DNA from 3 places in the Streptomyces sp. NPDC000983 genome. Region 1 is predicted to be linked to each of the others. Evidence: riboswitches for the same ligand, from Rfam matches in the RefSeq annotation. Region 1 holds a riboswitch; each other region holds the start of a gene.
What was found. A riboswitch is a leader RNA that binds a small molecule or an ion and turns the genes downstream of it on or off. The one in region 1 is predicted to bind cobalamin.
Positions count from the first base shown of each region.

Region 1 (2,256 bases):
GTCGCCGTGCGCCGCACCGAGCGGTCCGCCCTGAGCCAGTCGTACAGCGAACGCAACTGCGCCTGGTCAAGGGCGTGTTCGTCGCCCACGGCGATGGTGATGCGCATGTGTTTCCCTCCCCCTCCGGACGACGCCGGAATGCCGCCAAAGCCTAGGGACGATCAGCGGAGGGAAACACGCGGAATGAAGGGAACGAGCGGGAATGCCATCAAATGCCATGGCCCGGTGCCGCAGTGGTCACTCCGGGGCCTCCATCCAGTGCACGCACTTCAGCTCCTGCCCGCGCAGCTCGTACTTGAGGCAGATCTGGGCCCGGATCACGGGGGGCTGCTTGTCCCGGTCGTGGAACTCCGTGATGACCCGGTCGCCCTCACGGGTGGAGACCGCGATCTTCCGGCTGGTGTCGATGCCCAGCATCTTCTCCAGTGCCAGGCTCGCCAGGGCGTACTTCTTCGCGGCTTCAGGGTGGTTCCTGAACACCTGCGTGATCTCGCGGAAGAACGCGGTGTCCGTCTTGGTGTCGTACTCGGTGGCAGTCACGGCCATCTCCTTGAGTGGCAGTGTCGGAGAACACCCCTCTCTCCAGGCTGCTACTTCCGTGCAGGGCACGCCACTCGGGGCACGGCACGGACCGAGGGAGCCTGAGTGACCGACCGCACGCCCTGACCGTACGGCGGGCTTGATAGCCTCCTGGAGCCAGTCGAGCCACACCTTGAGGCCAGGGAATCCGGTGCGAATCCGGAACTGACGCGCAGCGGTGAGGGGGACGGGCGGGGCACGACGCCACTGGGAGACCGGGAAGGCGCCCCGACCGGACGAACCCGAGTCCGAAGACCTGCTGGCACCTTCGCGCCCCGGCGCGGAGGGACTCCGTAGGCCAGGCTCCGCGTACGAGCCCCGACCCCCGAGGCATGCCCATGCACCGCACCACCCCCGTCCTTCTCCTCGCGTCCGCCCTGCTGTTCACCGGTTGCGGATCCTCGACCGGGGACGACACCAAGGCCCAGGAGACCGCCGCCGGTTACCCGGTCACCCTCGACAACTGCGGTCACGAGGCCACCCTGAAGTCCGCGCCCAAGCGGGCCGTCTCCCTCAACCAGGGCACCACCGAGATCCTGCTCTCCCTCGGCCTCGCCGACCGCATGGCCGGCACGGCCACCTGGACCGACCCGGTCATGAAGGGCCTGGGCCCGGCCAACGCCTCCGTACCGCGCCTCGCCGACAACAACCCCTCCTTCGAGAAGGTCCTGGACGCCGAACCCGACCTCGTCACCGCCTCGTTCGTCTCCACCCTCGGCAAGGGCGGCGTCGCCTCCCGCGAGCAGTTCGAGGAACTGGGCGTGCCCACCTACGTCTCGCCCTCCGACTGCGCGGCCGGCAAGGACAACGACAGCGGCGGCGACGGCTCGCGCAGCGAACCCCTCACCCTGGACACCGTGTACGGCGAGATCCGTGACCTCGCGCGCGTGTTCGGCGTCGACGAACGCGGCGAGAAGCTGGTCGCCTCGCTGGAGAAGCGGGTGCGCACGGCCACCGCCGGACTGGACGCCTCGGACGTCACCCTCATGTACTGGTTCGCCAACTCCCAGTCGCCCTACCTCGCCGGCTGCTGCGGCGCCCCCGGCGCCATCACCCGAGCCGTCGGCGCGCGCAACGCCTTCGACGACACGCACGAGGAGTGGCCCCAGATCGGCTGGGAGACCGTCGCCGACCGCGACCCCGACGTCATCGTCATCGGCGACCTGACCCGCAGGCAGCAGACCGCCGAGACCGCCGAGGCCAAGATCCGCTTCCTGGAGACCAACCCCGCCACCCGCAACCTCACCGCCGTGAAGGAGCAGCGGTACGTGCTGCTGAGCGGGCAGTCGATGAACCCCTCCATCCGCACGATCGAGGGCATCGAGCAGGTGGCGGCCGGTCTGCGGGACTTCGGGCTCGTCAAGTGAGTTCCCGTACCCTGCTGTTGACCGGCGGCGGTCTGGCCGCCCTGCTCGCCTCGGTCGCCGTGGCCGTGACCATCGGCCCCGCCGACATCTCCACCGGCGATGTGTGGGCCGCCGTCGCGGCCCATCTCGGCCTGGGGGAGAGCACGTTGGCGCCGCTGAGGGACGGCATCGTGTGGAACCTGCGGATGCCGCGGACCCTGCTCGCCGCCGTCTGCGGGGCGGGGCTCGCGGTGTGCGGGGCGGTGATGCAGTCGCTGCTGCGCAACCCGCTGGCCGACCCCTTCGTCCTCGGCGTCTCCTCCGGCGCGTC
Region 1 is NZ_JBEPBM010000053.1:14,172-16,427, forward strand. Features, by position in the region: gene ABT296_RS34655 (effector-associated constant component EACC1) at 1-107, opposite strand, end outside; gene ABT296_RS34660 (hypothetical protein) at 238-546, opposite strand; cobalamin riboswitch at 681-857, shown strand; gene ABT296_RS34665 (ABC transporter substrate-binding protein) at 912-1,946, shown strand; gene ABT296_RS34670 (FecCD family ABC transporter permease) at 1,943-2,256, shown strand, end outside.

Region 2 (2,256 bases), on a different contig from region 1:
GTTCACCGCGCACATCACCAATGTCTCCGCCGGACCGGTCTCCCTCTCCGTCGACTACGTCGTCCACCACATGAAGGCGAACGGCCGGACGGCGCCCAAGGTCTTCAAACTCACCCGGCGCGACCTGGCACCCGGCGAGTCGGCGGAGCTGACCCGCACCCACTCCTTCCGCCCCATCACCACACGCGTCTACCACCCGGGCACACACGCCGTACAACTCCAGGTCAACGGGCACCGGTTCGACGAGGTGGAGTTCACCCTCGGGCCGGTCCCGGGAGACGGCGGGAGTTGAGACGAGGAGCGCGCCGTCGCTGTGACGGATCCCTCGGCCCGTGGCACACGGCCGGACCACCGGACCCGTACAGGTGAATCGCGCACCCGCGGTGACATCGCGGGCCCCGCGTGCGGTAGGTCGCGATCGGACCCCACGCCCGTGTGATTCCGATCTCGGAGGAGCGCCTTCATGCGCGCACGCGTCACCCTCGTCCCCGCCGCCCTGGCCGCCACGTTCGTCGCCGGGACCGGTGCCACGCAGGCCGCCGCCCACGACGGCCCCCAGCTCAACGTCACCAACAACGCGCCCGTGGTCTCCGTGGTCAGCGGCGTCGACGTCAACGACCCGCTGGAGGACGTCCTCGAACACACCCTCAACTTCGGCGACGGATACAGCTGGGACTGACGCCACGCTCCACGGGGGCGCGCCGGAGCGCGAGCTTGCGTGCGCCGCCCTTGCGCCCCCGAGGAGCGCTTGTCAGCCAACCTGATCAGGCACTACTGTCACCACGCCTTGGTGAACGGGAAATCCGGTGCGATACCGGTGCGGCCCTCGCCACTGTGATCGGGAAGTCCGGCTCCAGCCCTCACGGGCAGCCACTGGGTCCTTCGGGACCCGGGAAGGCGGAGTCACGGGCGGTGTCACCCGTCAGCCAGGAGACCGGCCAAGGCGCGTCAACCATCCACGAGGTGCTGGAGAGGGTCTGCTGAGCCATGCACATAGCCGAGGGATTTCTGCCTCCGGCGCACGCGGTCGCCTGGAGCGTCGCGTCCGCGCCCTTCGTCGTCCACGGAGTTCGGTCGCTCACCCGTGAAGTCAGGGAGAACCCGGAGAGCACGCTGCTCCTGGGCGCCTCCGGTGCCTTCACCTTCGTACTGTCCGCGCTCAAACTGCCCTCGGTGACCGGGAGTTGCTCCCATCCCACCGGCACGGGGCTGGGCGCCATCCTGTTCCGGCCGCCGATCATGGCGGTGCTGGGCACCATCACCCTGCTCTTCCAGGCGCTGCTGCTCGCGCACGGCGGCCTGACCACCCTCGGCGCGAACGTCTTCTCCATGGCGATCGTCGGACCCTGGGCCGGATACGCCGTCTACCGGCTCCTGCGCCGCTACGACGTGCCGCTGATGGTCGCCGTCTTCTTCGGCGCGTTCGTCGCCGACCTGTCCACCTACTGCGTCACCAGCGTCCAGCTGGCGCTCGCCTTCCCCGACCCGAGCAGTGGATTCCTCGGCGCGCTCGGCAAGTTCGGCTCCATCTTCGCCGTCACCCAGATCCCGCTCGCGGTCAGCGAGGGCCTGCTCACCGTGCTCGTGATGCGACTGCTGGTGCAGTCCAGCAAGGGCGAACTGACCCGGCTGGGTGTGCTCCTCACCCGGCGGCAGACCCGGACGAAGACCGAGACCGAGACCGAGGCGGTGGCGCGATGAAGAGGAACACCAGGATCAACCTCCTGCTGCTGCTGGTCGTGGCGGCGCTCGCGGTGCTGCCGCTCGCGCTGGGCCTCGGCGACCACAAGGAGGAACCGTTCGCGGGTGCCGACGGCGAGGCGGAGACGGCGATCACCGAGCTCCAGCCGGACTACGAGCCCTGGTTCTCGCCCCTGTACGAACCGCCGTCCGGTGAGATCGAGTCGGCCCTGTTCAGCTTCCAGGCCGCCCTCGGGGCCGGTGTCCTCGCCTACTACTTCGGCCTGCGCCGGGGGCGGCGGCAGGGCGAGCGGCGGGCGCTGGACCGGGTGGCGGACGGCGGGGACACGTCCGGCGGTGTCACCGTGACCTCGCGGGCCGACCAGGACTGATCCCGCGTGCTGCCGATCGACGCGGCGGCGCACAGCAGTCGCTGGCGCCGCCGTCATCCCGTGGACAAGGCCGTGCTCGGGCTCGGTCTGACCGTGCTCGCGATCTCGCTGCCGCCCTGGCCCGGTGCCGTACTGGTCCTGGTCACCGCCGTCGCGGTGCTGCTCGGCCCGGCGGGGGTGCCCG
Region 2 is NZ_JBEPBM010000026.1:96,145-98,400, reverse strand. Features, by position in the region: gene ABT296_RS26780 (DNA alkylation repair protein) at 1-292, shown strand, start outside; gene ABT296_RS26775 (hypothetical protein) at 464-679, shown strand; cobalamin riboswitch at 772-957, shown strand; gene ABT296_RS26770 (energy-coupling factor ABC transporter permease) at 988-1,701, shown strand; gene ABT296_RS26765 (energy-coupling factor ABC transporter substrate-binding protein) at 1,698-2,072, shown strand; gene cbiQ (cobalt ECF transporter T component CbiQ) at 2,079-2,256, shown strand, end outside.
Region 2: linked by a shared signal. The riboswitch ahead of ABT296_RS26770 (energy-coupling factor ABC transporter permease) and the one ahead of ABT296_RS34665 (ABC transporter substrate-binding protein) in region 1 are both predicted to bind cobalamin.

Region 3 (2,256 bases), on a different contig from region 1:
GGCGTCGACCCGGCGCATGAACTCGTCCGGGATCCAGTGCGCGAGGTTCAGGTTGTGGGTACGGCGGGCGTCCTCGCCGGTGTTGTCCCGCAGCTCCAGGAACTCCTCGATGTCGGAGTGCCAGGTCTCCAGGTAGACCGCGGCCGCTCCCTTGCGCCGGCCGCCCTGGTTCACGGCGGCGACCGAGGCGTCGAGGGTCTTGAGGAACGGCACGATGCCGTTGGAGTGGCCGTTGGTGCCGCGGATGAGCGAACCGCGCGAACGGATGCGGGAGTAGGCGAGGCCGATGCCGCCGGCGTGCTTGGAGAGGCGGGCGACCTGGTGGTAGCGGTCGTAGATGGAGTCCAGCTCGTCCAGCGGGGAGTCCAGCAGGTAGCAGGACGACATCTGGGGGTGCCGGGTGCCGGAGTTGAACAGGGTGGGGGAGGAGGGCAGGTAGTCCAGGCGGCTCATCAGGCGGTAGAGCGCTGCGACCTCGTCGAGGGAGCGGACGGAGTCGTCCTCGGCGAGACCGGCGGCGACCCGGAGCATGAAGTGCTGGGGCGTCTCCACGACCCGGCGGGTGATGGGGTGGCGCAGCAGGTACCGGCTGTGCAGGGTGCGCAGTCCGAAGTAGCCGAAGCGGTCGTCGGCCCCGGTGTCGATCAGCGCGTCCAGGCGGGCGCCGTGGATCCGCACGAACTCGGCGGTCCGGTCGGCGATGAGCCCCTCCCGGTGCCCGACGGCGACGGACCCGGTGAAGGAGGTGACGCCCTGCGAGGCGGCCTCGGCGGCGACGGAGAGGGTGAGCAGCCGGGCGGCGAGCCTGCTGTACGCCGGGTCCTCGGAGATGAGGCCGGCCGCGGCCTCCGTGGCCAGTTCGCGCAGCTCCGCCTCGTCGGCCCGGGCCGAACGGCCGCGCAGCGCCGCGGCGGCGACCCGGCCGGGGTCGGCGTCGGGGAGGTCGGCGGTCAGCTCGGTCAGGGTCCGCAGCAGCGCGGTACCGGGACCGTCGGTCTGAACCAGGTCGGCTGAAGCCGGATCGGCTGGCGCGATGGTCACGTGGGGCTCTCCCTCGCTCGGCACAGGGCTCTGCGGAGGGCAGGGGGCGGCTCACGAGCGCACGGGGCGTCGCGTCCACCGGCCCATTCCACGAGGCCCGGACGTCGAAAGCGCACCGGCCGGATGGCCGGGCGCGCTGTCGGCAGGTCCTCGGACTGACTCCTGTGCAGGTCTGTTCGGGGAACGGACATGCACAGGTACACCGTTGCGGGACAGTTCCGGATTCACACCGGATTCCCCTGCGGCGGCAGCGAGCACGAGCATACATCTTGTGCCGGGGCGCGGTGGTACCCCCAGATGTTGTGTCGCCCTGGCTTCAGAGCGTCAACTGACAGATGAGGAGAGTGAACCCGCGATGCTCCGGCACGGGGTTCCGGTTGGGGCACGGGGCACGGGGCACGGGGCGTGGGGCGTGGGGCGTGGGTACGGCGACGGGCCGCCGCCGTACGGCGCGTGGGTACGTACGACGACGGGCCGCCGCACAGCGCGTGCTGTCCGGCGGCCCGTCGTGGCGGCAACGCTCAGTGCAGCGGGGCCAGGTCCTTCTGCACACCCGGGTCGCCCGCGTCCGCGGTGTAGTCCCCGGGGCTCGTCTCGTCGACGCCCTCCGGGGCCTTCGCCGCCCGCAGCACGAAGGTCAGGACCACCGTGACGGCCAGGTTGAGCACGAAGGCCGTGAGCCCGATGTACCCGATCTCGCCGATGCCGGGGATCTCCTTCGAGGAGCCGCCGAAGTGGGCCTGCGTGGGCGAGGCCACGCCGTACGCCGCCACCGTGCCGTAGAGCATGCCGACCGCCCAGCCGCCCAGCAGCGCCCAGCGGTGGAACCAGCGGGTGAACAGGCCGCCCACCAGGGCCGGGAAGGTCTGCAGGATCCAGATGCCGCCCAGCAGCTGGAAGTTGATGGCGACCGTCTTGTCCATCGTCAGCACGAAGACCAGGGCGCCCACCTTCACCAGCAGCGACACGATCTTGGAGACCTTGGTCTCCTGCGCCGGCGTGGCGTCGGGCTTGAGGAAGTCCTTGTAGATGTTGCGGGTGAAGAGGTTGGCGGCCGCGATCGACATGATCGCCGCTGGCACCAGCGCGCCGATGCCGATCGCCGCGAAGGCCACGCCCGCGAACCAGGCCGGGAACATGTTCTCGAACAGCTGCGGGATCGCCAGTTGGCCGTTGTCCACCTTCACCCCGGCCGCGATCGCCATGAACCCCAGC
Region 3 is NZ_JBEPBM010000003.1:190,118-192,373, reverse strand. Features, by position in the region: gene ABT296_RS04910 (ribonucleoside-diphosphate reductase subunit alpha) at 1-1,041, opposite strand, end outside; cobalamin riboswitch at 1,166-1,305, opposite strand; gene mctP (monocarboxylate uptake permease MctP) at 1,563-2,256, opposite strand, start outside.
Region 3: linked by a shared signal. The riboswitch ahead of ABT296_RS04910 (ribonucleoside-diphosphate reductase subunit alpha) and the one ahead of ABT296_RS34665 (ABC transporter substrate-binding protein) in region 1 are both predicted to bind cobalamin.